DNA from 2 places in the Pseudomonas sp. DP-17 genome. Region 2 is predicted to be linked to the other one. Evidence: predicted binding sites of a transcription regulator. Region 2 holds the regulator's gene; the other holds the start of a gene.
The links. Region 2 encodes sigma-54, which starts transcription at its own class of promoters, with help from an activator protein. Its sites were predicted from a motif close to ANTGGCATNNANNTTGCTNT; they were not measured.
Positions count from the first base shown of each region.

Region 1 (14,798 bases), on a different contig from region 2:
AAAGAAATGGTTGAGGAACTGGACCTGCTGGCGCTGTATGACCTGGAGAACAGCCAGGCGGGATTGAAAGTCCACCATGACGCCTCCGCCGAGGCCGTGGCGGCCGCAGGCCGGCTCCATGCCAAGGGCCTGATCGACCAGCAGGACGGCGGCTATCTCACAAGCCTGGGTCTCGACGCCGCCGAGCACGCCCAGGTCCTGCTCGGCATCCTGCGCGGCTGACCTCAAGTTCCCCCGCGAGCGGGCGATAAACTGGCACACTTCCGAGCGCCGCATTTCCTGATGCGGCGCCGCTGGCCAGGCAGCAGTACGCCATGACGCTCACCCACGAAATTCGCCCGGACATCGACGACGGCATCGACCGAAAGGTGCTGGCGCAATTGCGTCAGCGTTTCCTCAAGGTCAATGCCGCGCGCCTGCAACGGGCCAGCGAAGCGCTTTCCACGCGGCAGCAGCTTGTTCTCAAGCTGTTGCCGCTATTGCTGGACGTGAACCACCCGCTGCTGCCCGGCTATGTCTCGGCCGGTACGCCCGCCGGGCTGTCGAATTTCGTCCCCGACGATGAAATCCTCGCCGAAGCCCAGCGCCTGACCCGCTCCTTCAGCTACAAGACCCGTCGCGGCAATCCGCCGTTGCCGATCCACGGGCTGTTCCTGATGGGCAGCCTGGGCACCGTCGCCCAGGCCGAGCAGAGCGACCTGGACCTGTGGGTCTGCCATGCATCCGAGCTCAGCGAACGCGAACTGGCGGAGCTGCGCCGCAAGTGCGAGCTGCTCGAACAGTGGGCCGCCACCCAGGGTGCCGAGGTGCACTGCTTCCTCGTCGACCCGCAGCACTATACCCAGGGCGCCCGGGAGGCGCGGCTGACTTCCGACGACTGCGGCACCAGCCAGCACTACCTGCTGCTGGACGAGTTCTACCGCACCGCCATCTGGCTCGGCGGCCGCACGCCACTGTGGTGGCTGGTGCCGGTCTATGAAGAAAACCGTTACGCCGAGTACTGCCAGACCCTGCTGAACAAACGCTTCATTCGTGCCGAAGACGTCCTCGACCTTGGCCATCTGGCGCACATCCCGCCGGGCGAGTTCATCGGCGCCGGCATGTGGCAGCTGTTCAAGGGCATCGAGTCGCCCTACAAGTCGGTACTCAAGCTGCTGCTCACCGAGGTCTACGCCAGCGAGCACCCGCAGGTCTCCTGCCTGAGCCTGCGCTACAAGCAGGCGATCTACGCCGGGCGCCTGGACGTGGAGGAGCTCGACCCCTACGTGATGCTCTACCGCCGCCTGGAGGAGTACCTTCAGGCGCGCGGTGAAAGCGAACGCCTGGAACTGATCCGCCGCTGCCTCTACCTGAAGGTCGGCAAGAAGCTCAGCCGGCCGCCGCGCCAGGGCCACAAGAGCTGGCAGCGCAAGGTGATGGAGCGCGTCTCGGCGCCCTGGAAATGGGACAGCCGCGCCTTCGCCCAACTCGACAGCCGCAGCCAGTGGAAGGTCCGCCAGGTACTGCTGGAGCGTCGTGCGCTGGTCAACGAACTGACCCACAGCTACCGCTTCCTGTCGCAGTTCGCCCGCCTGCAGCAGGCGGCAAGCGGCATCAACCCGCGGGACATGGGCATCCTCGGCCGGCGCCTGTATGCTGCCTTCGAACGCAAGGCCGGCAAGGTCGAATTCATCAATCCGGGCATCGCCCCGGACATGGCCGAGGACATCCTCACCCTTGCCCAGCTGCCCGCCGGCGAGGCCGGCAAGTCGCCTTACTGGGCCCTGTTCAGCGGCAACCTGTCGCTTGCGGAAATAGCCGACTTCGCCCCGCTGCGCCGCGCCCGCGACCTCATGGAGCTGCTCGCCTGGAGCCACCGCAACGGCGTGATCGACGCCACCACGCGGCTGTCCCTGCAACCGGGCAGCAGCGACCTGACCGAGTTCGAACTGCAGAACCTGCTGGGCTGCCTGCAGCAGGCCGTGCCGCTGCCACTCAATGAAGTGTCGGAAAGCGCCTTGCTGCGCAGCGCCGTGCCTTCGCAAGTGTTGCTGCTGGTGAACGTCGGCCTCGATCCGCTGCGCCAGCACAGCCAGATGAACGTACACATGACCACCGAGCGCACCGACTCGCTCGGCTATTCCGGCGTGCGCGACAACCTGGTGCTGACCCTCGACCAGATCACCCTCAACAGCTGGAACGAGCTGCTGGTCAGCCGCTACGCCGGCCCCCACGCTTTGCTCGACTGCCTGCGCGATTTCCTCAATACGCTGCCTACCGACGCTCCGCCACCGCGCCTGCTGGTGCGCTGCTTCTGCCGCAACCGTGCCACGGCCATCGCCCAGCGCGTGGAAGACCTGTTCCGCGATGCCCACGGCCAGCTTGCCAGCGGCAAGGGCGGGCGCTATCTGCTGCAGGTGCGCCAGCATTTCCACCTGCTGCACCTGGTGCCCGGCAGCGTCAGTCACCGGGTGATCGAAGGCTTGCCGGCGCTGGTCGAGCACCTGGGCGACACCCAGGACGACAGCGGCTTCCTGCAACTGGACCGGCACGCGCTGGAGGGCGACGACCTCGCCATGATCCTGCCGCTGGGCCGGGCCAACACTGTGCAGGTGTTCTACCGCCTGGATGAAGGCAGCGCGGAAATCACCATCCTCGATGAGCGCAACGCCCTCTGGCGGCGCCGCCAGGAATACGACACGGAGGAGGGCCTGCTGCTGCCGCTGCAACGCTTCCTGCAATCGGTACAGTACCGCCGCAACGCCGTGATACCGCTACTGGAAGCCCAGGGACCGGTGGGCGCCGACATTCTCTTCTACGAGGTGGTGACCGAAGGTCACCAGCGCGCACAGCGCATCGAGCGACGCAATACGCCGCAGCCGCTGGAAGCCATGCCGTTCTACAACGTTCAGGCCATCGTCGAGCCGGGCGAAGGCCAGCGCGCGCGCACCACGCTGTTCTGCAACCACCGCGAGTTCTCGGAGCTGGAATTCGGCAGCGAGCTGTTCCAGGCCGTGGCCCGGCATATTCTCGACCGCCGGCGCGGGCAGGAGCGCTATCCCTGCTACATCACCGACCTGGACCTGTCGGCCATGCGCGAAGGCGGGGAGCTGCAGACGGTGCATTTCCTGCGCTACAAGCAGAGCCTGGAGCAGGCTCTGAACCGGGCGCTGGCCGAGGCCTGAGCGGCTGCGGCGGGCGCCCGGGGAGGGACGCTCTCGTCAGGCGAGAACTCAGCGATCGAAATCGCCGGCCGCTTCGGGCTGGTATTCCACTTCCAGCAGGGTCAGCTTCAGCGTCTTGCCGCTGGGTGCCGGCCAATCGATGCTCTGGCCGGTGGTCAGGCCCAGCAGCGCGGTGCCCACCGGGGCGAGGATCGAGACCTTGCCCTCGCCCTTCACGTCAGCCGGGTAGACCAGGGTCAGGTGGTACTCCTTGCCGCTCCCCTCTTCGCGGCAACGCACGGTGGAGTTCATCGTGACCACGCCCGGCGGAATCTCGTCGTGGCCGACCACCGTGGCGCGGGCCAGCTCGGCCTCCAGCGCCTCGGCCGCGGGACCGTACTCATCCAGGCTGTCGAGCAGGCGCTCCAGACGTTGCAGGTCGAGTCGAGTAACGGTGATGGGTGTCGTGGTCATGATGGTTGGCAGTCTCCTTACAGGAGAGCCCCGGACGCTCACGCGTTCGGGGCCCTGGGTGTTCTGGCAGTAAAGACGTTCGCCAGGCGAACGCGCAACGAAATCCAAAAAAAGAAAAACCCCGCCCAAGGCGGGGTTTTCCCGGACACTAACACAGCACAGAAAATAAGCAACACCGACCAGTCACCACTTCGGCCGCCGGTTGTTTCGGCGCTTTTCGCAGTCCGCCAGGATCGCCAGGCGTCGCTCGCCATCAGCCTCGTTCCACTCCAGGATTTCGCCCAGGGCGCGCCCGCAGCCGACACAGATATCCGCGTCGTCCAGGCAACAGCGCCGGCAGCAGGGCGAGGCGACGCTCGCCTGCGGCTCAGATGCCGGGGAAGTCGACATCCTCGCCTGCCTGCTCCAGCGTGGCGCGGTTGAGCAGCGCGCCCAGCGGCTCGCGGGTGCTGTCGCTGATCCACAGCGAGCCGGATTCGTCGTAGTCGAAGTGGAAGCCGCCGGAGCGCGCCGCCACCCACAGCTGGCGCAGCGCCGGCTGGCGGCTGAGGATCAGCTGGGTGCCATTCTCGAAGCGCACGGTCAGCACGCCGCTGGAATTCTCCAGGTCCACGTCCAGGTCGCTGTCGTCGAAGGCGTCCTCCACCGTTACCTGTACGGCATCCACCAAGTCATGGAAGCGGGCCTCGCTCAAAGTGCTCATGCATCGTCCTCGGGATCAGTCAAAGGCATCAGTTTACGCCGGTATTGGCCCAGACTCTGCCCCGTCCAGCGCCGGAATGCGCGGGCGAGCGAGCCGGCTTCGCTGAAGCCCAGCAGGTAGGCGAGGTCGGCGCTGTCCAGTGCCGGGTCGCGCAGGTAGTGCAGCACCAGTTGCTGGCGGGTTTCGTCCACCAAACGGCTGAACGACAGGCCGCTGTCGCGCAGGCGCCGCTGCAGGGTGCGCGGGCTCAGCGCCAACGTCTGTGACAGACGCTCCAGGTCTGCGCCCTGCTCCGGCAACTGGCGCGCCAGCTCCAGGCGCGCGCGGTCGAGCACGCTGTCGCCCTTGTTGATCTCCACCAGCAGGCGTTCCGCGTAGGCATCCAGGGTGCGCCGCACCTGGGCATCGGCCTGGCCGAGTGGCAGCGCCAACAGGCGCTTGGGGAAAATCAGGGCATTGTCCGGCTGATCGAAGAGCACCGGGCAGCGGAAAATGCGCTCATGCTCGCTGACATCCGCCGGGGCGCTGTGCCTGAAACGCACCTCGAACGGGGCCTCGTCCACGCCGCTGACCCAGTGGCCGAAGCTGACCCAGCCGGCCAGGGTTTCCTCGCTCATCTGCCGCTGCTGTTGCGGCAGCAGCGGCTCCCAGCTGTGCCTGACCAGCGGCTCGCCCCCCCCGCGTGGCGGCTCGTCGGCCAGCTCGACACGGCCCAGGTTGCCCACCAGCGAGGCGTAGCGCGCCTGGCGGTGCAGGGCGTCGGAAAGGGTCGCGCAGCTCATGATCAGGTAGCCGAGCACACCGTAGTAGCCGGGGCGCACCGCTTCGCCAAGATGCAGGCCGAGGTTGTCGTCGCCGCTCAGGAGCACGCCGGCGCCAACCAGCTCCAGATAGGCGCTGGCGGCGATGCGCTGGTCGCGCTGGGCGAGGATCGACGGCTCCAGGTGCACCGTCGCCAGCAGCTGTGCCGGCTTCACGCCCTGGCGCTGCAGGTGCTCCACGAGGCCCTGCAGGTAGGCCACCGACACCGAGCTGGGCAGGGGATCGCGATAGTCCATCAGGCATTCCATTTTTGCCCGCCATCATAGGGCCACCGGCCCCTTCGGCGCGAGCCGCAAGCCCCGCCGGGCGGGAGTCCGCTCGAATAGGCAAGCCGGCGGGGGGTCGGTATACTCCGGTGCAATTGACGCTTTACTACAAGGATTCCGCCATGAAGCGACTGCTGCTTCCCTTCGTCGCGATCGCCCTGCTGACCGCCGCCATCGCTGGCTGCGGTCAGAAAGGCCCGCTGTACCTGCCGGACGACGAAAAGGCCAAGAACGAACACAGCAAGGACCGCTACGGTCTCTGAGGGCGTTTCCCATGGACGCCTTCGCCGTCCGCGACGGGCAACCGTTCGCGGCAGACGTGTCGTCGCCGGCGTTCGCCGAGCGCGTCGACAAGCCGATTCGGCAAGCCGGCAGCCTCCAGGCCCGGCTCCGCAATTCCGTACGGCAAGAAGGTGACCTGCTGGCCGTCCGTTCGGTCGGCGCCTATGGTTTCGTCATGAATTCCAACGACAACACCCGGGGCCGCGCCGCCGAGGTGCTGGCAAACAGCTCGGCGGCGCATTCGCTGCGTCGCCACGCAACACGACCAGAGCTGTTCGCCGGCGAAAGCCTGCTGCCGGACTGAGGCCGAGACGACGATGCTTCTGCGCTTTACCAAGATGCATGGGCTGGGCAATGACTTCATGGTCCTGGACCTGGTCAGCCAGCACGCCCATGTGCAACCGCGCCACGTGAAACAATGGGGCGACCGCAATTTCGGGGTCGGTTTCGATCAACTGCTGATCGTCGAGCCGCCGAGCACCCCGGACGCCGACTTCCGCTACCGCATCTTCAACTGCGACGGCACCGAGGTCGAACAGTGCGGCAACGGTGCGCGCTGCTTCGCCCGCTTCGTGGTGGACAAGCGCCTGACCGCGAAGAAGACCATCCGCGTGGAGACCAAGGGCGGCATGATCGAGCTGACCATCACCAACGATGGCCAGGTCACCGTCGACATGGGTCCGCCGCGCCTGCTGCCCGAGCAGGTGCCGTTCCAGGCCAGCGCCGAAGCGCTGAGCTACCCCATCGAAGTGGACGGCCAGCAGTACGAACTGGCAGCGATCTCCATGGGCAACCCACACGGCGTGCTGCGCGTGGATGACGTGGACAGCGCCCCGGTGCGCACCCTGGGGCCGAAACTCGAGATCCACGAGAGCTTCCCGCAGAAGGCCAACATCGGCTTCCTGCAGATCGTCAATCCGCACCAGGCGCGCCTGCGCGTCTGGGAACGCGGCGCCGGCGAGACGCTGGCCTGCGGCACGGGCGCCTGCGCCGCCGCGGTCGCCGGCATCCGCCAGGGCTGGCTGCAATCGCCCGTACAGATCGACCTTCCCGGCGGACGGTTGTCCATCGAGTGGGCAGGACCGGGTCAGCCCGTTATGATGACCGGGCCCGCCGTGCGGGTGTTCGAAGGCCAGGTACGTCTATAACCGGGACGCTTATGACCGATACTCCGCAGGACCCCACCGTTACGCTCGAAGCCGAACAGGTCGCCGACTATCTTCGCCGGCACCCTGAATTCTTCGTCGACCATGACGAGCTGATCCCGGAGATGCGCATTCCGCACCAGCCGGGCGATGCCGTGTCGCTGGTGGAACGCCAGGTCCGCCTGCTGCGCGAGCGCAACATCGAGATGCGCCATCGGCTCTCGCAGCTGATGGATGTTGCCCGCGACAACGACCGCCTGTTCGACAAGACCCGCCGCCTGGTGCTCGACCTGCTCGACGCCACCAGCCTGGAGGAGATCGTCAGCACGGTGGAAGACAGCCTGCGCCACGAGTTCCTCGTGCCCTACGTCAGCCTGATCCTGTTCAGCGACAACAACCTGCCGGTCGGCCGCTCGGTGAGCAGCGCCGAGGCGCACCAGGCGATTGGCGGCCTGCTGTCGGGCGGCAAGACCGTCTGCGGCGTGCTGCGCCCCCACGAGCTGGCCTTCCTGTTCTGCGAAAGCGAACGCGAGCAGGTCGGTTCCGCCGCCGTGGTGCCGCTGACCTTCCAGGGCCTGCACGGCGTGCTGGCGATCGGCAGCCCCGACCCGCAACACTACAAGAGCTCGCTGGGCACCCTGTTCCTGGGCTACGTCGCCGAAGTCCTCGCGCGGACCCTGCCGCGCTTCTCCACGCCACTGCGCTCGGTACGCTGATCCCGCCGGGCCTTCACCGCTGGGAGCTGATCGCTTGTCGCTCAAAGCCGATCTGGATGCCTACCTGGAACACCTGCACAGCGAGCGCCAGGTGTCCGTCCATACCCTCGATGGTTATCGCCGCGACCTGTTGCGGCTCGCCGCGCTCTGCGAAAAGTCCTCGCTGAACGAATGGCCCGCGCTGCAGGTGCGCGACCTGCGGATGTTCGTCGCCCGCCTGCACCAGCAGGGTCTCGCCAGCCGCAGCCTGGCGCGCCTGTTGTCAGCCACCAGAGGGCTGTACCAATACCTGATCCGTGAAGGGCGCTGCCGCCACAACCCCGCCGACGGCCTGGCCGCGCCCAAAGGCGCACGCAAGCTGCCACGCACATTGGATACCGACCGCACAGCGCAACTGCTCGACGGCGGCGTCGAGGACGACTTCATCGCCCGCCGCGACCAGGCGCTGCTTGAGCTGTTTTATTCCTCGGGCCTGCGCCTGTCCGAACTGGTCGGCCTCGATCTGGAATGGCTGGATCTCAAGGATGGGCTGGTGCGCGTGCATGGCAAGGGCAACAAGGTGCGCGAGTTGCCGGTCGGCCGCGCCGCACGGCAGGCCATCGAGAACTGGCTGCCGCTGCGCGCCCTCGCCTCGCCCCAGGACAACGCCGTGTTCATCGGCCGCAGCGGCAAGCGCCTGACACCCCGAGCCATCCAGCTGCGCGTGCGCGAAGCCGGCGTGCGCGAGCTGGGCCAGCACCTGCATCCGCACATGCTGCGGCACTCCTTCGCCAGCCATATGCTGGAGTCGTCCCAGGACCTGCGCGCGGTACAGGAACTGCTCGGCCACGCCGACATCGCCACCACGCAGATCTACACCCACCTGGATTTCCAGCACCTCGCCACGGTCTATGACCAGGCGCACCCGCGGGCACGCCGTAAACCCGGAGCAGAAGAATGAGTATCCGTCTGGTCACCTTCGACCTCGATGACACGCTGTGGGACGTCGCCCCGGTGATGAACAGCGCGGAGGCCACCCTGCGCGACTGGCTGGCGGTGAATGCCAAGCAGCTGGGCCCGGTGCCCATCGAACACCTGTGGGCGATCCGTTCGCGACTGATGGAGCAGGACCCGATGCTCAAGCATCGCCTCAGCGAACTGCGCCGACGCATCCTGTTCCACGCCCTGCTCGACGCGGGTTATCCACAGGCCGAGGCCAGTGAACTGGCCGAGGCCGGGTTCCAGACCTTCCTCCATGCGCGGCACCAGGTGGCGCTGTTCCCCGAGGTGCACCCGACACTGGAGCAACTGGCCAACCGCTTCATCCTCGGCGTGCTCACCAACGGCAACGCCGACGTGCGCCGCCTGGGGCTGGCCGACTACTTCCAGTTCGCCCTGTGCGCAGAAGAGCTCGGCGTCGGCAAACCCGATCCGCACCCGTTCCAGGAAGCGCTCAAGCGCGGCGGCGTGCGACCCGAGGAAGGCGTGCATATCGGCGACCACCCCAGCGATGACATTGCCGGCGCGCGCCGCGCCGGCATGCAGGCGATCTGGTTCAACCCGGCGCGCAAGGAATGGGACGGCGAAGAGGCGCCCAGCGCGATCATCCACAATCTTTCCGAGCTGCCGGGCGTCCTGGCCAAACTGCAAGGCTCCTGATCGTTGCAGGGCCGCAACCAGCGGACATGAAAAAGCCCCGCCGCTCCGTTGGGAGCGGCGGGGCTTTTTGCTGTCGCGTCAGATATCAGATAGGGCGGCTGCCGTATTTGCTATCCGGCTTCTTGGGCGGGTCGGCCACGACGTTCGGCTCGATCTCCTGCACCTTGCCGCCGCGATTGAGGAACTCCTCCATCGCACGGGCCAGCGCGTCACGATCCTTCTGCTTGGCCTCGACCGAGGGCAGTTCCTCTTCTTCCGCAGCGGCCTTGGCTTTCTTGCCACCGCCCTTGGAAGCAGGGGCTTCATCCCCGTCGCCGCTGTCGGCGTCGACTTCGCTGTCGTCAGCTGCGGCGAGCTCCTCGCCGTCATCCTCGTCAGCGCCGTCCAGTTCGTCCTGTTCCAGTTCTTCGTCGCTCATTATTCAACCTCTGTGGTGCTGCAAAGCACGTTAGTTATAGCCCAGCTGCGCGCTTTGACGAACGCAGCCGGAAAAAATTCATACAAGCTCGCCTTGCCAGGTCGCCATGATCTTTCGCGGCCCGCCGTGGTCGCGGTGCTCGCCCAGATAGATACCTTGCCAGGTGCCCATTGCCAAGCCTCCTTCCTGTATCGGCAGCGTCAGCTGACAGCCCAGCAGGCTCGCCTTGAAATGCGCCGGAAGGTCGTCCGGACCTTCGTAATCATGTTCATAGCCGCTCTCGCCCTGGGGCACCAGGCGATTGAAGAATCGCTCGAAATCGCGGCGCACCGAGGGGTCGGCATTTTCATTCACCGTCAGCGAGGCGGAGGTGTGCTGCAACAGCAGGTGCAGCAGGCCCACCCGACATTTCGACAGCTCCGGCAGCGCGGCCAGTATCTCGTCGGTGACCAGGTGAAAGCCCCGCGGACGAGGGCGCAGGGTGATGGATTTCTGCTGCCACATGGCGGGCCTCCTCCGTCAGCTACGGTGATGCGCGCGCATTCTAGCGTGATGAACGAAAAAACAAAGGGCGCCCGAGGGCGCCCTTCGTCGAACTTGCGCGAACCCTTACAGGTTGTAGCCGCGTTCGTTGTGCAGGGAGAGGTCCAGACCCACGGTTTCCTCTTCCTCGGTGACGCGCAGACCCATGACCAGGTCCAGGACCTTGAGAATCACGAAGCTGACGATACCGGTGTAGACGATGGTGAAGGCCACGCCCTTGAACTGGGTGAACAGTTGGGCGCCGATGTCGGTCACGGTGCCGAAGCCGCCCAGGGCCGGTGCGGCGAACACACCGGTGAGCAGGGCGCCGACGATACCGCCGACAGCGTGCACACCGAAGGCATCCAGGGAGTCGTCGTAGCCGACGGCGCGCTTGAGGCTGGTGGCGGCGAAGAAGCAGATCACGCCGGCAGCCAGGCCGATCACGATGGCCCCCATCGGGCCGCAGGTACCGGCAGCCGGGGTGATGGCCACCAGACCGGCAACCACACCCGAAGCGATGCCCAGGGCACTCGGCTTACCGTGGGTGATCCACTCGGCGAACATCCAGCCCAGGGCAGCAGCGGCGGTGGCGATCTGGGTGACCAGCATGGCCATGCCGGCAGTGCCGTTGGCGGCAGCAGCGGAACCGGCGTTGAAGCCGAACCAGCCTACCCACAGCAATGCAGCGCCGATCAGGGTGTAGCCCAGGTTGTGCGGAGCCATGGCAGCGGTCGGGTAGCCTTTGCGCTTGCCCAGCACGATGCACGCCACCAGGCCAGCGATACCGGCGTTGATGTGCACCACGGTGCCGCCAGCGAAGTCCAGCACGCCCCAGTCCCACAGCAGGCCGCCGTCACCGCTCCAGACCATGTGGGCGATCGGTGCGTAGACCAGGGTGAACCAGAGTGCGGTGAAGATCAGCATGGCCGAGAACTTCATGCGCTCGGCGAAGGCACCGACGATCAGGGCCGGGGTGATGATCGCGAAGGTCATCTGGAACATCACAAAGACGCTCTCAGGGAACAGCGCGGCGGCGGAAGTCAGGCCGCTGGTGGTCAGGCCGCTGAGGAAGGCCTTGTCCAGGCCGCCGACGAAGGAAGCGAAGTTGACCACACCCTTTTCCATGCCGACGGTATCGAAGGCCAGGCTGTAGCCGTAAACGACCCAGAGGATGCTGATCAGCGCGGTGATCGCGAAGCACTGCATCATGATCGACAGGACGTTCTTGGCGCGCACCATGCCGCCGTAGAACAGGGCAAGGCCGGGGATGGTCATCAGCAGCACCAGGGCGCTGGAAATCAGCATCCAGGCGGTGTCGCCGCTGTTCAGGACGGGGGCTGCAGCCTCGTCGGCCAAGGCCAGACCGGGCATTGCGAGGGGCAATAGGGCGCCTAGCCCTGCGTATTTGCGCAGAGTCATTGTTGTTTCTCCTGGGGCGTGGGGTTCGGTGTGGGCTTGGCTTAGATCGCGTCGGTGCCGGTTTCGCCGGTACGGATACGAATGGCCTGTTCCAGATTTACGACAAAGATCTTGCCGTCACCGATCTTCCCGGTGTTGGCGGCCTTGGTGATGGCTTCGATAACACGATCCAGCTGGTCATCGGCAATGGCGACGTCGATCTTCACCTTCGGCAGGAAATCGACAACGTATTCCGCGCCACGGTACAGCTCGGTGTGACCCTTCTGCCGGCCGAAGCCTTTGACTTCGGTCACAGTGATGCCCTGCACGCCGATCTCGGACAGCGACTCACGAACGTCGTCCAGCTTGAACGGCTTGATGATGGCTGTGACTAGCTTCATGTAACTCTCTCCCGTGTTTTGGTGGACCCGCCCCAGGAAGAACGAACCCGGAGACAAGTCTAAGCGCAGTGTCTGGCTTTTGTAATGCGCCGGCCGCCCTACCTCAGCACTCCGACTGCCTTGATCGAAGCGATCCACCGCCTCTCCTGCCGCACCGGAACTGCATCGGTGCACGCCATATGTGCCCCAAAGCATGAAGCTTGCCAGTTCGTGATAATGCCCATGACATCAGGCACTTGGCGCAAAATCGGGGTTTCTGGCGAATCGCCAGCGCCGCTTCCGCGCACCGAAAGCGCGCACGCCGGGCGGGCACACTGCTCAAAAAGCGTGCAACCCTGCTCGAAACGACCACAATCACCCTTCCATCCCGTCGGGCTTTTCCGAATCAGCATCGGATAGGGCTAACTAGCACGACCACGCGTTGTGGCGCCTTGCTCATCTCTTTATGTTCTCGCGCTTTCAGGAAACTCAGCTTCCGATTGCGCAATGAAACAGCCCGAATCCCCCACAGCACCGCCCCTGTTCCGAAACGACATCAATGGCCTGCGCGCCCTGGCGGTGTCCGCCGTGGTGCTCTTTCACTTCGGAATAGGCGGACTGCAGGGCGGCTTTTCGGGGGTCGATGTCTTCTTCGTGCTGTCCGGCTTCCTGATGTCGAGCATCATCGTCGAAGGCCTGCAGCAGGGCCGCTTCTCCATACTCTCTTTCTATTGGGCACGGGCGCGGCGAATCTGGCCCGCGCTGATTGTGGTCTGCGCGGGCGTGCTGGTAGCCGGCTGGATACTGCTCATACCCGAGGACTACGAGAAGCTCGGGCGCCACGCCCGGCAATCGCTGTTCTTCCTCTCGAACAAGACCTACCTGAAGGAATCCGGCTATTTCGATGCCTCGGTCCACAGCAAATGGCTGCTGCACACCTGGTCGCTGTCGGTGGAATGGCAGTTCTACCTTCTGCTGCCATTGCTACTGACGGCCGTCTGGAAACTGAAACCGAACCGCCGCGTCCTGCTCGCCGCTCACGGACTGCTGTTCGCCGCCTCCTTCGTCACCTGCCTGCTGATGGCTCGCACTAAGTCGAACGAGGCGTTCTATCTGTTGCAGAGTCGCGCCTGGGAACTACTCCTGGGGGGCCTCTGCTACCTGATGGGCTCCTCGACCACCTTGCCGGAAATGGCGCGCCGAGCGTTGGAGGCTGGCGGCCTGCTACTGATCGTCGGTGCAGCCTTCCTGCTCGACAGCAGCATGATCTGGCCTGGCTATCTCACCTTGCTACCGACCCTGGGCACCGTCCTGGTGCTGCAGGCCCGGCGAAACGACGCCTACTGGAGCACCAACACGGTAATCCGCTGGCTGGGTGAGCGATCCTACTCAATCTACCTGTGGCACTGGCCGCTGGTGGCGTTGCTGCACCACTTTGGCGAGCAGGGCCGCACGGCCTGGACCGGCGCAGCCGTTGCACTCTCCCTTGCGCTCGGCGAACTGTCCTACCGCTTCGTCGAACAACCCGCCCGCCGCAGACTGCAGCGCTGGAAGCGTCGCTGGGCAGTGGTCAGCCTTCTCGCGCTGGTCGTGCTGGTCGGCACCGCTGCCAATCTGGTGGTCAGAAGCGAAGGTGTGCCCCAGCGCATGCCCAGGGACATCCTGACCATGCTGGAGAAAGCGCAGATGGAGACGCCCCGCAAGAAGGAATGCCTGGGCGCGGCAGCCGCCTGCGTCTACGGCGGTCCAGACATCCGTTTGCTGCTGATTGGCGACAGCCACGCAACGGCGGCAGTCAGTGGCGCGGTAAAGGCACTTCCGTCCCGGGAACAAGGTGTGTTCATCCTCGCGGGACCTGCCTGCCTGACAGTGACCGGCCTGCAGAACCGTGAACACCCCGCAACGGATAAGGACGATGGCTGCGTGAAGCTGCAGGCGCAGCTCCCCGGCACACTCGCAGGTCTGGATGCCAAGTTACCGCTGGTCATCATCAATCGGGCGTCCGTCTACCCACTCGGCTATAACCACGCGGACAACTCCGAAGAGGTCCATCCACTGTCCTACAAGACAGAACCCCATAAGACAGCCACGCCTGAATCGCTCCAGGAGTTCTCCGATGCATATGTAGAAAGCGTCTGCAACCTGGCCAGGACTCGCCCCGTCTACCTGATGCGCCCGGTGCCGGAGTTACTGGTAACGGTGCCGACTATCCTGGCCCGGAGGATGCTTCGCGGTGACCATAGCGACGTGACCTTGACGCGCGAGGCCTATCGCAAGCGCCATGCCTTCATCTGGCAGGTCCAGGACCGTGCCCACGAACAATGCGGTGTCGGCATTCTCGACCCACTGCCCTACCTGTGCGACGAGCGGCAGTGCTACGGCAGCAGGGACGGAAAGGCGCTGTACACCGACGACAATCACCTGAATCGGGACGGCAGCGCCCTGCTGGCGCCGATGTTCGCCAAGGTGGTCGGTCCTGCCGAGCAAGCGGCCCAGACCACGGAGCGTCATCCCGGTGAGGAGGCACCTCATGCTAGACTCCGGCCCTGATTCATAGTCGGAACCCACGAACCATGCTGCCACCCAAAGCCTTCCTCGATGCCATCAGCCAACAAGCCGGACGCCTGTTCGGTGGCGAATCGCCCCTGCCGAAGGCCGAGCTGGAAGCCCAGTTCAAGGTTCTGATGCAGAGCGCCTTCAGCAAGCTCGACCTGGTCAGCCGCGACGAGTTCGACAGCCAGATGGTGGTACTCGCTCGGACCCGCGTCCGCCTCGAGGCACTGGAAGCCAAGGTCGCGGAACTGGAATGCAAACTGTCGCCGCCCGCCGACCCTCAGTAACCTTCCCTGTGGGCGGCACGGGATCCAGGAGTGATCCATGTCCCTCGC
Region 1 is NZ_JAKSXG010000013.1:237,087-251,884, forward strand. It holds gene MJ122_RS21350 (TIGR02647 family protein) at 1-222, shown strand, start outside; gene MJ122_RS21355 (class I adenylate cyclase) at 315-3,164, shown strand; gene rnk (nucleoside diphosphate kinase regulator) at 3,213-3,617, opposite strand; gene MJ122_RS21365 (DUF1289 domain-containing protein) at 3,801-4,007, opposite strand; gene cyaY (iron donor protein CyaY) at 3,985-4,320, opposite strand; gene MJ122_RS21375 (AraC family transcriptional regulator) at 4,317-5,378, opposite strand; gene MJ122_RS21380 (lipoprotein) at 5,531-5,671, shown strand; partial or broken gene MJ122_RS21385 (diaminopimelate decarboxylase) at 5,683-5,994, shown strand; gene dapF (diaminopimelate epimerase) at 6,008-6,838, shown strand; gene MJ122_RS21395 (DUF484 family protein) at 6,850-7,551, shown strand; gene xerC (tyrosine recombinase XerC) at 7,586-8,491, shown strand; gene MJ122_RS21405 (HAD family hydrolase) at 8,488-9,189, shown strand; gene sutA (transcriptional regulator SutA) at 9,275-9,607, opposite strand; gene MJ122_RS21415 (secondary thiamine-phosphate synthase enzyme YjbQ) at 9,686-10,111, opposite strand; gene MJ122_RS21420 (ammonium transporter) at 10,217-11,551, opposite strand; gene glnK (P-II family nitrogen regulator) at 11,593-11,931, opposite strand; gene MJ122_RS21430 (acyltransferase family protein) at 12,418-14,460, shown strand; gene MJ122_RS21435 (accessory factor UbiK family protein) at 14,484-14,750, shown strand; gene MJ122_RS21440 (YifB family Mg chelatase-like AAA ATPase) at 14,788-14,798, shown strand, end outside.
Region 1: a site for sigma-54 is predicted at 12,120-12,139, ahead of glnK (P-II family nitrogen regulator). Genes of this name have one in related genera too.

Region 2 (14,798 bases):
AGCGGGTCGACGCCGATCATCTCCAGACTGGACAGTTGCTCGGTGGATTTCATGTTGCCGATCTCGGCTGTCAGCGCGGAACCCGCACGCCCGGCGAACAGCAGACCGGTCACCACCGGCCCCAGTTCACGCAGCAGCGTCAGCGCGACCATCTGGCCGACCGCCTGCTCGGAGCCGTAGCTCGCCAGGATGTTGTAGCCCTGCAGGGCCAGCACCATGCCGATGAACAGACCGGAGACCACAATGATCGCCAGGGACAGTACGCCCACCGAGTACAATTGCTTGACCAGCAACTGGAACGCGCCGCTGTGCACCCGACGGCCAAAGATCGCGTGGACCAGAAACAGCGTCGAACGGCCCAGCGACTCGAGGACATCGAGGCCAGCGCGCCCGAGCAGGCGAACGCGCTCGAGCGGTGAAGTCTTGCGCATCAACGTTCTCCCAGCAGGTCGGCGCGGTAATCGCGAGCAGGATAGTGGAACGGCACCGGACCATCCGGGATGCCCTTCATGAACTGGCGCACGCGCGGATCGTCGAGACCCTGCAGGTCGGCCGGCGTCCCATGGCCGAGCACACGGCCGTCACCGACGATATAGATGTAGTCGGCGATGCTCGCGGTCTCCGCCAGGTCGTGGGACACCACGATGCTGGTGATACCCAGCGCGTCGTTGAGCAGACGGATCAGGCGCACCAACACACCCATGGCGATCGGGTCCTGGCCCACGAAAGGCTCGTCGTACATCAGGATCTGCGGATCCAACGCGATGGCGCGGGCCAGCGCCACTCGGCGCTTCATGCCGCCGGACAGTTCGTCCGGCATCAGTTCCACCGCCCCACGCAGGCCCACGGCCTGCAGTTTCATCAGGACGATGTCGCGAATCATCTCCTCGGGCAGCTCGGTGTGCACCCGCAGCGGGAAGGCCACGTTCTCGAAGACGTCGAGATCGGTGAACAGCGCGCCGCTCTGGAACAGCACGCCGAATTGCTTGCGCATGTCGAACAGGTCGCTGCGGCCCAGCGTCGGAAGGTTCTGGCCGTTGACCCACACCTCTCCGCTCGCCGGCCTCAACTGGGCGGCGATCAGTCGCAACAGGGTGGTCTTGCCACACCCCGAGGGCCCCATGATCCCGGTGACCTTGCCGCGTGGAATGCGGATGTCCACGTTATCGAAAATCTTACGCGTGCCACGCTTGAAGCTCAGGCCCTTCAGCTCGACCGCGTATTGGTCATTGGTGCTCATAGAACTCCTTTCATCACGGCGCTGTCCGTTGCCCCGTCTGTCACACGGCAGGAACACGGCGCGGCAGGCCGAACGGCCGCGAACTATAACACCGCGCGAAGCCCCGCCCCAAGGGCTGCTAAGCCGCCGTTAAGGGACAGTTCAGCAAAATGCACTCAACATTGAGATGCCAGTGATGAAGCCTTTGCCGCTTTCCCGTTATAATCTCGCACTTCATTTTGCCCCGCGCCTTTCGAACATGAGCCAGAAACACGATTTCATCCAGTCGGCACAACGCACTATCCGCCTCGAGCGTGACTCGGTGGACGCGCTGCTGCCGCGTATCGGCGCCGATTTTTCCCTGGCCTGCGAGCTCCTGCTGAACTGCGTGGGCCGTGTCGTCGTGGTCGGGATGGGCAAGTCCGGGCATATTGCCCGCAAGATCGCCGCCACCCTGGCCAGCACCGGCACACCGGCCTTCTTCGTGCACCCGGCCGAAGCCAGCCATGGCGACATGGGCATGATCACCAAGGACGACGTCGTCCTCGCCCTGTCCAACTCCGGCTCGACCGCGGAAATCATCACCCTGCTGCCGCTGATCAAGCGCCTGGGCATCACCCTGATCAGCATGACCGGCAACGCCGAATCGCCGCTGGCCAAGGCCGCGGCGGTCAACCTGGATGCCAGCGTCGAGCACGAGGCCTGCTCGCTGAACCTGGCGCCGACCTCCTCCACCACGGTTTCCCTGGTGATCGGCGACGCCCTCGCCATCGCCCTGCTGGAAGCTCGCGGCTTCACCGCCGAAGACTTCGCTTTCTCGCATCCGGGCGGCGCGCTGGGCCGTCGATTGTTGCTGAAAGTGGAAAACATCATGCACGTGGGTGAAGCATTGCCACAGGTTTCTCCCGGCACATCGCTCAGTGGCGCCCTGCTGGAAATGACCCGAAAGGGCCTGGGCATGACCATCGTACTGGGCGAAGACGGCCGGCTGGCCGGGGTCTTCACCGACGGCGACCTGCGCCGCACCCTGGACAAGGGCCTGGACGTGCGCCAGGTGACCATCGACCAGGTGATGACCGTGCACGGCAAGACCGCCCGCCCGGACATGCTCGCCGCCGAAGCCCTGAAGATCATGGACGACCACAAGATCAATGTGCTGGTGGTGGTCGACGACAAGGATCATCCGGTCGGCGTGCTGCATGTCCACGACCTGACCCGCGCGGGAGTCATCTGAATGACGGCCGACCTGCTGCAACGCGCCAAAGCGGTCCGCCTGGCGGTTTTCGATGTCGACGGCGTACTCACCGACGGCAAGCTCTACTTCCTGCCTGATGGTGGCGAGTTCAAGACCTTCAATACCCTGGACGGCCACGGCATCAAGATGCTCATGGCCTCCGGCGTGCGCACCGCGATCATTACCGGCCGCTCGAGCCCGGTGGTCGAGCGCCGGGCGAAGAACCTGGGTATCGACCACCTGTTCCAGGGTCGCGAGGACAAGCTGGTCGCCCTCGACGAGTTGCTTACCGAACTGGGTCTAGGCTATGAAGAAGTCGCCTACCTGGGCGACGACCTGCCCGACCTGCCGGCCATCCGCCGCGCAGGTCTGGGCATGGCGGTCGCCAGCGCTGATGCCTTCGTGCGCCAGCATGCCGACGGCGTGACCCAGGCCCGTGGCGGCGAAGGCGCCGCCCGTGAATTCTGCGAATTGATCCTGCGCGCCCAGGGCAACCTCGAAGCCGCCCAGAACGCGTATCTCTAGAGCCGATGATGCCCAAGACACTCCAACAGAAGCTGTTGCTCGCCCTGATCGCCATCCTGCTGATCGCGCTGGGCTATTACTGGAACGTGCGCCTGGACTTCAACGAGCGGCAACTCAAGTCGCAGACCAGCGACGCCATCGATTTCTATGTGGTGAACGCCAAGAGCGTTCAGTACCGCGTCGACGGTTCCCTCGCCTACGAGATGACCGCCGACAAACTCGAACACCTGAAAGCAACCGACGTGACCCTGGTCACCACGCCTGATCTCTTCTTCCACCGGGAGAACGAGCCGCAGCCGTGGCATGTCCAGAGCGTTCGCGCCGAAGTGGCCCCCGAAGGCAAGCAGGTCGAGCTGATCGACGACGTGCGCGTTGCGCGCACCGACGCTCAGCAACGTACGCTCCTGCTCAACACCTCGCGCATGACGGTGTTCCCAGACAAGGACTATGCGCAGACTGACCAGCCCGTGAAAATCACCGAGCCCAACGGTGTAACCACGGCAGTTGGCATGAAAGCGTATCTGAAAGACAGCCGGATGCTCCTGCTGTCCAACGTAAGAGGTCAGCATGAGGCTCGTTAACACCCTCCCCCTTCTTTTCAGCCTCGCCGCCGCCATCGGCAGCTCTGCCGCCTGGGCCCTTCCCACCGACCGGGAACAGCCGATCCGCGTCCAGGCCGACAGCGCCGAACTGGATGACAAGCAGGGCGTGGCCGTGTATCGCGGCGACGTGGTGGTGACCCAGGGCAGCATGAAGCTGACTGGCAACACCGTTACGCTCAAGCAGAACAAGGACGGCGAGATCGAGGTCGTCACCTCGGTCGGCAAGCCCGCCTACTTCGAACAGAAGCCGGCGCCCGACAAGCAGATCACCCAGGCCTACGGCCTGACGATCCAGTATTTCGTCTCGCAGAACCGCGTCGTGCTGATCGACCAGGCCAAGGTGATCCAGGAAGGCAACACCTTCGAAGGCGAGAAGATCGTCTATGACACCCAGCGCCAGATCGTCAACGCAGGCCGTGCCACCGGCTCCCAGGTGACCACGCCGCGGCCGCGTATCGACATGGTCATCCAGCCCAAGAAAAAGCAGGATCAAGCGCAGTAATGGCTACGCTAACCGCCCAGCACCTCGCCAAGAGCTACAAGAGCCGGCAAGTCGTCCGCGATGTCAGCATGAACATCGAAAGCGGACAGATCGTCGGCCTGCTCGGCCCCAACGGAGCGGGCAAGACCACCTGCTTCTACATGATCGTCGGGCTGGTTCGCGCCGATCAGGGCGTCGTGCGCATCGACGAGCAGGACGTCACCCACCTGCCCATGCATGGCCGCGCGCGAGCCGGCATCGGCTATCTGCCGCAGGAAGCCTCGATCTTCCGCAAGCTGTCGGTGGCGGACAACATCGGCGCCATCCTCGAGACCCGCGCCGACCTTGATCGCGCCGGTCGCCAGGAAGCCCTGGAGGGCCTGCTCGAGGAGTTCCACATCCACCATATTCGCGACAACCTCGGCATGAGTCTGTCCGGTGGTGAGCGCCGCCGCGTGGAAATCGCCCGCGCCCTCGCCAGTTCGCCGAAATTCATCCTGCTGGACGAGCCTTTCGCCGGCGTAGACCCGATCTCGGTGGGCGATATCAAGCAGATCATCCATCATCTCAAGGCCAAGGGCATCGGTGTCCTGATCACCGACCACAACGTCCGGGAGACCCTGGACATCTGCGAAACGGCGTACATCGTCAACGACGGTCAGCTGATCGCCGAAGGCAGCGCCGAGAGCATCCTCGCCAACGACCTGGTGAAGGAAGTCTATCTGGGCCACGAGTTCCGCCTGTAAGGCCCTGGACCGCGCCCTGCCTGGGCGCGGCAGCCATCACTTTCGTCCACGCGTGGCGCGGCTTGTGGGCCGCTCCGCGGCCTGGCCGGCTGCCTGCCTTTCCCTGCCGCAACCGGGTTGTAACGAAAGGTCGACAGCCCCTAGGCAAAGCGTCCAAACTCAGGCATATAATTTGCTTCCTCGCGGCGCCCCGGCGTCCGTAGTCGTGGATATGGCGCGTTTTGCGCCAGCGAACAAGGTGCCTAGTTCCAGCCATGAAACCATCGCTAGTCCTCAAGATGGGCCAGCAGCTGACGATGACTCCGCAGCTGCAACAGGCCATCCGACTGCTCCAGCTCTCGACGCTGGACCTCCAACAGGAAATCCAGGAAGCCCTGGAGTCCAACCCCATGCTGGAGCGCCAGGAAGAAGGCGAGGATTACGACAACAGCGACCCCATGGCCGACGGCGCCGAGTCGGGCGCCAACGGCAGCGCCAGCAGCTCCCAGGACAACTTCCAGGAAAGCACCACGCCCAACGCCGACAGCCTCGACGAAGACCAGTGGGCCGAACGCATCCCCAACGAGCTGCCGGTCGACACCGCCTGGGAAGACATCTACCAGACCAGCGCCAGCAGCCTGCCCAGCAATGATGATGACGAGTGGGACTTCACTGCCCGCACCACCGCTGGCGAAAGCCTGCAGAGCCATCTCCTGTGGCAGCTCAACCTGGCGCCCATGTCCGATACGGACCGCCTGATCGCCCTGAGCATCATCGACGGCATCAACGATGACGGCTACCTCGACGAATCCCTCGAAGACATTCTCGCCTCCATCGACCCGGAACTGGGCGTGGAGATGGATGAAGTGGAAGTCGTGCTGCGTCGAGTGCAGCAGCTTGAACCTGCCGGCGTCGGTGCGCGCAACCTGCGCGAATGCCTGCTGCTGCAACTGCGCCAGATGCCGACCAAGACCTGCCTGCTCGCCGAGGCCATCCGTCTGGTCAGCGACCACCTGGACCTGCTCGGCAGCCGCGACTACAGCCAGCTGATGCGCCGAATGAAGCTCAAGGAAGACGAGCTGCGCGAGACCATCGAACTGATCCAGTCGCTGCATCCGCGCCCCGGCTCGCAGATCGAATCCGGCGAAGCCGAATACGTCGTACCGGATGTCATCGTGCGCAAGCACAACGACCGCTGGCTGGTGGAGCTGAACCAGGAAGCAATGCCGCGCCTGCGCGTAAATTCTCAGTACGCAGGCCTGGTACGTCGCGCCGATTCCAGTGCCGACAACACCTTCATGCGCAACCAGTTGCAGGAGGCGCGCTGGTTCATCAAGAGCCTGCAAAGTCGCAACGAGACGCTGATGAAAGTGGCGACCCAGATCGTCGAGCACCAGCGCGGCTTCCTCGAATACGGCGAAGAGGCGATGAAACCGCTGGTCCTGCACGACATCGCCGAGGCGGTGGGCATGCACGAGTCGACCATCTCCCGCGTCACCACGCAGAAATTCATGCATACCCCGCGTGGCATCTTCGAGCTGAAATACTTCTTCTCCAGCCACGTCAGCACCTCCGAGGGCGGTGAGTGCTCGTCCACTGCGATCCGCGCCATCATCAAGAAACTGGTCGCGGCGGAAAGTCCGAAAAAGCCATTGAGTGACAGCAAGATCGCTGGTTTACTGGAGGCACAGGGCATTCAAGTGGCACGTCGTACCGTCGCCAAGTACCGGGAGTCCCTAGGAATCTCTCCCTCGAGCGAGCGCAAGCGGCTGGTGTGACGTTGATCCACGCCAAGGTGTTCCGGCGGCAGGCCCCATAACCTGCCACTTACACACGGGCAACAAGGAGAAAGCGGTATGCAAGTCAACATCAGTGGACATCAACTGGATGTGACCGACGCCCTGCGCGACTATGTCGGCGAGAAACTCGGCCGACTGGAGCGCCACTTCGACAAGATCACCAATGTTCAGGTCATCATGGAGGTCGAGAAGCTGAAGCAGAAAATTGAAGCCACCCTCCACATCGCCGGGGGCGAAGTGGTGGCCTGCGCCGAACATGAAGACATGTACGCGGCCATCGACCTGCTCACCGACAAGCTCGACCGCCAACTGATCAAGCACAAGGAAAAATACCTCGAGCGCCAGCAAGGTGTTGGTGTTCGTTAACCCCTCTCTATGATCCGACTTGAGCAAATCCTGACCCCCGGCCGTTCCCTCGTGAACGTGCCGGGCGGCAGCAAGAAACGTGTCCTCGAACAAATCGCCAACCTGGTGGCTCGCGAGCTGCCGGGTTTCGATTCCCAAGACATCTTCGACAGCTTGGTGGCCCGGGAACGCCTGGGCTCCACCGGCTTCGGCAATGGCATCGCCATTCCGCACTGCCGCCTCACAGGCTGCCAATCGCCCATCAGCGCCATCCTGCACCTTGACCATCCGGTAGACTTCGACGCCCTCGACGGCGCGCCAGTCGACCTGGTGTTCGTGCTGCTGGTGCCCGAAGCTGCCACCGAAGAGCACCTTGAACTGCTGCGGCAGATCGCTTCCATGCTCGACCGCGCCGACGTCCGCGACCGCCTGCGTCACGCCGCCAACGGCGAGGACCTGTACCGGATCGTCGTGGACTTCCAGAACAACGGGCACTGATCATGCGCCTGATCATCATCAGTGGCAGATCCGGCTCGGGCAAGAGCACCGCGCTCAACGTGCTCGAGGACAATGGCTTCTACTGCATCGACAACCTGCCGGCCAGCCTTCTCCCGGACCTGGCCCAGCGCGCACTGCTGCACACCGAGCTGCTGCACCCACAGGTCGCCGTCTCCATCGACGCGCGCAACCTGCCCAGCCAGCTGCAGCGCTTCCCTGAACTACTGCAGGAAGCCCGCGACAAGCACATCCAGTGCGACGTGCTGTACCTCGATGCCGATGATGAGACGCTGCTCAAACGCTTCTCCGAGACTCGCCGCCGCCACCCGCTGACCACCGACAGCCGCTCGCTGGCGGAGGCCATCGCCGACGAATCGCACCTGCTGGCGCCGATAGCCGACCTGGCCGATCTCAAGCTCAACACCACCAACCTGAACCTCTACCAGCTGCGCGACGTACTCAAGCTGCGCCTGCTGAACAAGCCCGAACTGGGCACCGCCTTCCTGGTCGAATCGTTCGGGTTCAAGCGCGGCATGCCGGTGGACGCCGACCTTGTGTTCGACGTGCGCTGCCTGCCAAACCCCTACTGGAAGCCCGAACTGCGCGAGCACACCGGGCTGGAGCCGGAGGTGCAGGAGTACCTGGCGGCGCAGCCCGACGTCGAGGAGATGTACCAGGATATCCTCGGCTACCTGAACAAATGGCTGCCGCGCTTCGCCGCGAGCAACCGGGCCTACGTGACCATCGCCATCGGTTGCACCGGTGGCCAGCACCGTTCGACCTACCTGGCCGAGCGGATCGGTCAAGCCCTCAAGGAAAGCCTCACCAACGTGCAGATTCGCCACCGCGACCTGAGCTAAGCAGCGACAGACAACAAAAGGACAGCCCCTCGCGATGCCCGCCCTCGAAGTCACCATCATCAACAAACTTGGCCTGCACGCCCGTGCGGCAGCCAAATTCGTCGGCGTTGCAGGGCGTTTCCCCTGTCAGGTTCGTGTGGGTCGCAACCCCGAGAGCACGGTGGACGGCAAGAGCATCATGGCCGTGATGATGCTGGCCGCCGGCAAGGGCACCAACCTGCACCTCGCCGCCGAAGGCGAACAGGAAGACGAAGCGCTCCAGGCACTGGTCGACCTGATCAACAACTATTTCGACGAAGGCGAGTAACGCGCCGGCCCCTCAGCCCGGCTGCCACTCCCCCTCATCAGACAGAAGGCACCGATCTGCCCCGGCGCGGCCTGCGCCGCACATTAGCGTCGTTGCGACTCCGCAGTAACCCTGGAAACTACCCCATAGAGCATCGCGCTCGCCTCGCGTCCAGCAGCGCGCTGCCCAACGAAACGGAGCGAGAAGGGAGCCGCGGCCAATGCCGACCGCGGCGGCGGATCAGTTGCCGGCGACCATCATCTTTTCGATGAGCACGGAGCCGGTATGCAGGTTGCCGCGGTACTCCACATCGTTACCAATGGCGACGATATTGCGGAACAGATCGCGCAGGTTGGCAGCAATGGTGACTTCCTGTACCGGGAACTGGATTTCGCCGTTCTCCACCCAATAGCCGCCTGCGCCACGGGAATAGTCTCCGGTCACCAGGTTGACGCCCTGCCCCATCAGCTCGGTAACCAACAGACCACGGCCCATTCGACGGATCAGGGCTGCCTGGTCTTCGTCGCCATGGCTGACGAACAGATTGTGTACGCCGCCGGAGTTGGCTGTGCTGGGCATGCCCAGCTTGCGCCCGGAGTACGTACCCAGCACATAGGAGACCAGCTCACCGCCTTCGACGAAGGGCTTGGCATAGGTGGCCAGGCCGTCGTTGTCGAACGAGGCGCTGCCCAGCGCACCGCGCAACAGCGGACGCTCATCCAGAGTCAGCCACTCCGGGAACAGTCGCTGGCCCAACGCACCTTCGAGGAAGGACGACTTGCGGTACAGGCTGCCGCCGGAAATAGCGCCGAGGAAGTGGCCGAACAGACCCACCGCGACTTCCGGAGCGAACAGCACCGGCACTTCGGCAGTCGGCACCGGGCGCGCGCCCAGGCGGCTGGCGGCGCGTTCGGCAGCGCGGCGGCCGATGGATTCGGGAGTGGCCAGCAGCTCACCGCGACGATTGACGTCGTACCAGTAGTCACGCTGCATCTGCCCTTCCAGTTCGGCGATCATTACGCAGCTCAGGCTGTGCCGGGTACTGGCGTAACCGCCGACGAAGCCGTGGCTGTTGCCGTAGACGCGGCAACCCTGATGGGTATTCAGCGTGGTGCCGTCGGCCTTGGTGACGCGCCTGTCGGTGGCGAACGCGGCGGCCTCGCAGGCCAGCGCGCGCTCGATGGCCTGGTCGGGGGTGATCGACCAGCCGTGGTAGAGGTCCAGATCCGGCAGGTCGCGCGCCATCAGCGCCGGGTCCGCCAGGCCGGCGCAATCATCTTCGGAAGCGTGCTTGGCAATCGCCAACGCCGCCGCGACGGTCTCGCGAATGGCGTCCGCGCCGGTCGCCGAAGTACTGGCCGAGCCCTTGCGCTGGCCAACGTAGAGGGTAATGCCGAAGCCCTGGTCGCGGTTGAACTCGACAGTCTCGACTTCCCCCTGGCGCACCGAGGTCGACAGTCCCTGCTCCACCGATACCGCCACCTCGCAGGCGCTGGCGCCCTGCCGCGTGGCCTCGGCGATGATCCGCTCGACCTGCTCGCGCAGCTCGGGAAGGACCTCCGGGCTCACTGCCGGGTTGTGTTCGCTCATTGCATGCCTCTCCTGTTCATGATCCGGCCCCGCCATCAGGCGGCTGCGACCGGCGCGGGCCGGACAAGCGGCCCCTGACTCGTTATCATGGCGGCGTTTTCAACGAGACCCCCGCCATGGCTGAAATTCACGATGACGACTCGTCCTTCGATGAGAAGAGCAAGTCGCAAGTAAAACGCGAAATGCACGCGCTGCAGGAGCTCGGCGAGCGCCTGACCACGCTCAAGGCCGACATGCTCGACCGCATGCCGCTCACCGATCCGCTGCGCCGCGCACTGGAAGAAGCTCCCAAGCACAAGGCCAATGCCGCCAAGAAGCGCCACCGGCAGTTCATCGGCAAGCTGATGCGCGACCAGGACGTCGAAGCCATCCTCGCCCTGCTGGAACAGGTAGACACCTCCACCCGCCAGTACAACGAGCGCTTCCACGCCCTGGAGCGTTGGCGCGACCACCTGATTACCGGTGGTGACGCAGCGCTGTCCGCCTTCTTCGGCGAATACCCGGAAAGCGACCGCCAGCACCTGCTCCAACTGATCCGCCACGCCCAGCACGAGGCTGCTCACAACAAGCCTCCGGCCGCGGCGCGGAAGATCTTCAAGTACATCCGCGAGCTGGACGAGATGAAGCGCGGCCTGCGCTGAGCGGCCGCCTCCATCCTTCCCAGCCCTACCGGCAACGGCCTCAGGCGCCCGTGCCGCCGACGGTGATGGCGTCGATCTTCAGGGTCGGCTGGCCAACACCGACCGGCACGGACTGGCCGTCCTTGCCGCAGGTGCCCACGCCGCTGTCCAGCGCCAGGTCGTTGCCGACCATGGATACCCGGCTCATCACTTCCGGACCATTGCCGATCAAAGTCGCGCCCTTCACCGGGTGGGTGATCCTGCCGTTTTCGATCAGGTACGCCTCGCTGGTGGCGAAGACGAATTTGCCGCTGGTTATGTCCACCTGGCCGCCGCCAAGGTTGGCGCAGTAGATGCCGCGCTCGACGCTGGCGATGATTTCCTGCGGATCGCTCTGCCCGGCCAGCATGTAGGTGTTGGTCATGCGCGGCATCGGCAGGTGCGCGTAGGACTCGCGGCGGCCGTTGCCGGTGCGCGCCACGCCCATCAGGCGGGCGTTGAGCTTGTCCTGCATGTAGCCCTTGAGGATGCCGTTCTCGATCAGCACGTTGCAGTGGGTTGGCGTGCCTTCATCGTCCACCGACAGCGAACCGCGGCGACCGGCGATGGTACCGTCGTCGACGATGGTGCACAGGCTGGAAGCAACCTTCTCGCCGATACGACCGCTGTAGTTCGAGCTGCCCTTGCGGTTGAAGTCGCCTTCCAGGCCGTGGCCCACGGCTTCGTGCAGCAGCACGCCGGACCAGCCGGCGCCCATCACCACCGGCAGGCTGCCAGCGGGCGCAGGAACGGCCTCAAGATTGACCAGCGCCTGGCGCAGCGCCTCGCGGGCGTAGCTCATCGCGCGGTCTTCCTGAAGGAAGTACTTGTAGTCGGTACGACCGCCGCCGCCGTGACCGCCACGCTCGCGGCGGCCGTTCTGCTCGACAATGACGCTGACGTTGAAGCGCACCAGCGGGCGGATGTCCGCAGCCAGCGAGCCGTCCGCCGCGGCGATCAGCACCTGGTCCCAGACGCCCGCGAGACTGACGGTGACCTGCTGGATGCGCGGGTCGAGGGCGCGCGTGGCGGCGTCGATCTTCTGCAGCAGCTCCACCTTCTCGGCGCGAGTCATCACATCCAGTGGATTCTCGCCGGCGTACAGGCGCGTCGGCACCACGGCCTGGAAGGCCTGCACCTTGCCGTTCTGCCCAGCGCGGGAAATCGAACGGGCGGCACGAGCAGCCTGGATCAGCGCCTCCTGGTTGATTGCGTTGCTGTAGGCGAAGCCGGTCTTCTCGCCGGACTGCGCGCGCACACCGACGCCCTGGTCCATGTGGAAGCTGCCTTCCTTGACGATACCGTCCTCCAGCATCCAGGACTCGGAGACCTGGCTCTGGAAGTAAAGGTCGGCGGCATCGATGCCGGGCCCGCTCAGCTCATGCAGGATCGGCGACAGCTGGTCGATATCCAGACCACCGGGGGCCAGCAGGTGCTGACTGACGGATGACAACAGTTCGCTCATATTCACTCCGTGCGCGCCGGTCGTGGTTCGACCGGCGGGAAAAATCTTCGGTGCCGGGCAATCGGCATGCGCTGCCGGACCGCCGCCTGTTCCTCGCTGTCGCGCTCGGCCAGCAGCACGGCCTCACCCTTGGCCTGTTCGGCGAGGATACGCCCCCAGGGATCGACGATGGCCGACTGGCCCCAGGTTTCCCGTCCCTTGGGATGGGCGCCGCCCTGCCCGGCTGCCAGCAAGTAGCACTGGGTTTCGATGGCGCGGGCACGGACAAGGATTTCCCAGTGCGCCGCGCCGGTCACCGCGGTGAAGGCCGCAGGGGCGCTGATCAGTTCCGCGCCGGCCTCGCGCAGCGCGGTGTAGAGCTCAGGGAAACGCAGGTCGTAGCAGACCGTCAGCCCCAGCCGCCCAACCGGCGTATCCGCCACCACCACGCGCCGGCCGAAGGCGTAGTCGTCCGACTCGCGATAGCGGCCACGGGTGTCGGCGACGTCCACGTCGAACAGGTGCAGCTTGTCGTAGCGCGCCACCACTTCGCCTCGCTCGTCCACCAGCAGCGAACAGGCATTGGCCTTGGCGTCCGGCTGGCCTTCGGGCGGCAGCGGCAGGGTGCCGGCGACTATCCACAACCTGAGGTCGCGGGCGGTGCTTTTCAACCAGGGCAGGATCGGGCCTTCCCCCCGGGCTTCGGCGCGGCCGATCTCGGCGAGGTCGCGGCGGCCCATGGCGGCGAAGTTTTCCGGCAGCACGGCGAGGCGCGCGCCACGCTCGGCGGCCTGTTCGAGCAGGCGACGGGCGGCGGCGAGATTGGCCGGGACATCGTCCTGGCTGACCATCTGGATGACGGCAATGGACATGGCTAGCTCCGGTAATGCCTGGGTTTCATGCTAACCGATGCCCGGCCAGTCTGCTCAATGAGGTTTTTCGAAGGGTTTCTCGAAAGCGATGGTGGGGCTCTGCCACGGGCCCTTGACGCTGTACTGCACGCTGGCGAAGCGCGCGACCCTGTCGCCCAGCAGCTTGTCCACCACGAACAGCGCGCCACCAATGGCCGGCGCGCCGACGATCAGCGCCGCCAGCGGCAGGTTATTGGTCACCGGCAAGGTCACCAGCAACTTGGCGTCGATCTGGTCGTGGGCCAGGTCCAGAGTGCCGTTGAGCTCCAGGTTGCTGGACGGGCCGTCCAGCCGCAGCGGCTCACGGGTAAAATAGACGCCGTCGGTGGCGGTAAGCACGCCCTTCACGCGGTCGTAGCTCAGGCCTTTGCCGAGCAGGTCGGAGAAGTCCAGGCGCAGGCGGCGGTTGATCGCGTTGAAGTTGAGCAGGCCGAACACGCGCAGGGCGTTGGCGCCGCCCTCCACTTCGACGAACTGGCCCTTGCGCAGGCTGGCGTCGAGGGTGCCGCCGAAGCGCCGCAGGTTCAGGGCCGCCGGGGAGCCCGGCCAGTTGCCATTGATGTCTACGCGAAAGCGCTCGCTGGTCACGCTGGGAGCGAAATCCCAGGCCTTGAGCACGTCGCCCATGTTCTTGCCTTCGAGCTGGCCCTGGAAGGTACTGCGGGCGCTGGCTTCCATGCCGTCCCAGCGCAGGTTGCCCTTCACCGACAGGCCGCGAAGGTCCAGGTTCACGTTATTGAAGCCGAGGCCGGTGGGCGTCGGCCGCACATTGAAGCTCCAGGCGCCGACCGGTTTGCCGGCCTTCAGCACCTGGCGAATAGTCACATCCATCGGCGGCAGCGTGCGCGGGTCGATCTTCGCCAGTGGGTCCGGCGCTTCCACCGCCTTCTCGGAGTCGATGGCCTCGCCCTTGGGCAGGTCGATGCGGTCCAGGGCGATCTGGATCGGCTTTACCTTGCTGTCGGGCAAGGTGACCTTTCCCGAGGCCAGCGAGCTGACCACACCGACCTGCCAGCTGCTGTCGACCCGGGCAAGGTCCAGCGTGAGGTTTTCCAAGGTCTGGCCGAAGCCCTTGAAGCGGCCGATCTGCAGGTCAGCGCCACGCAACAGACCCGCTGCGCCTTCGACGCCGGTGTTGGAGTACTTTTTCGCGACGGCCATCCAGGCGTCGGCATCGACCTCGTCGATTTTCCCGCGCACCTGCACGCCGTTCCAATTCGGCAGCACGGCGGGGTCGCCCCCCAGGCGCAGCACACCTCGGCCGGCGAGCGGCTGATCCGCCGGAGCGGCATACGCCAGGCTGGCGCGATCACCGTAGGTAGCCCAGTAGCGCCGCTCGGCGCCGTCCAGAGTCATACGCCATTCGCTGTCGCGGGTTTCCTGTGCGGCCTTGCCCAGCGGCGCCGGCAGATCGATGGTGACGCCCTGCAGGTTGGAAGCCACCTGCAACTGGCTGTCCTTGCCGTCGAGCAGCAGGTTGAGCTGGAACGGCACGCGGCCGTCCACCGGCAGTTGCTTCTGCACCCTGCCCCAGTCGAGCAGGGTCTTGATCGGCACCTGGCCGCCGACCAGCACACGCGTGCGGGGTACGCCATTGCGGCCTTCGGCGCGGATGCTGCC
Region 2 is NZ_JAKSXG010000016.1:81,024-95,821, forward strand. It holds gene mlaE (lipid asymmetry maintenance ABC transporter permease subunit MlaE) at 1-431, opposite strand, end outside; gene MJ122_RS25630 (ATP-binding cassette domain-containing protein) at 431-1,240, opposite strand; gene MJ122_RS25635 (KpsF/GutQ family sugar-phosphate isomerase) at 1,479-2,453, shown strand; gene MJ122_RS25640 (HAD family hydrolase) at 2,454-2,978, shown strand; gene lptC (LPS export ABC transporter periplasmic protein LptC) at 2,984-3,559, shown strand; gene lptA (lipopolysaccharide transport periplasmic protein LptA) at 3,546-4,082, shown strand; gene lptB (LPS export ABC transporter ATP-binding protein) at 4,082-4,807, shown strand; gene MJ122_RS25660 (RNA polymerase factor sigma-54) at 5,062-6,564, shown strand; gene raiA (ribosome-associated translation inhibitor RaiA) at 6,643-6,951, shown strand; gene ptsN (PTS IIA-like nitrogen regulatory protein PtsN) at 6,961-7,428, shown strand; gene rapZ (RNase adapter RapZ) at 7,431-8,288, shown strand; gene MJ122_RS25680 (HPr family phosphocarrier protein) at 8,323-8,595, shown strand; gene pmbA (metalloprotease PmbA) at 8,815-10,164, opposite strand; gene yjgA (ribosome biogenesis factor YjgA) at 10,281-10,805, shown strand; gene tldD (metalloprotease TldD) at 10,846-12,288, opposite strand; gene MJ122_RS25700 (carbon-nitrogen hydrolase family protein) at 12,291-13,139, opposite strand; gene MJ122_RS25705 (YhdP family protein) at 13,194-14,798, opposite strand, start outside.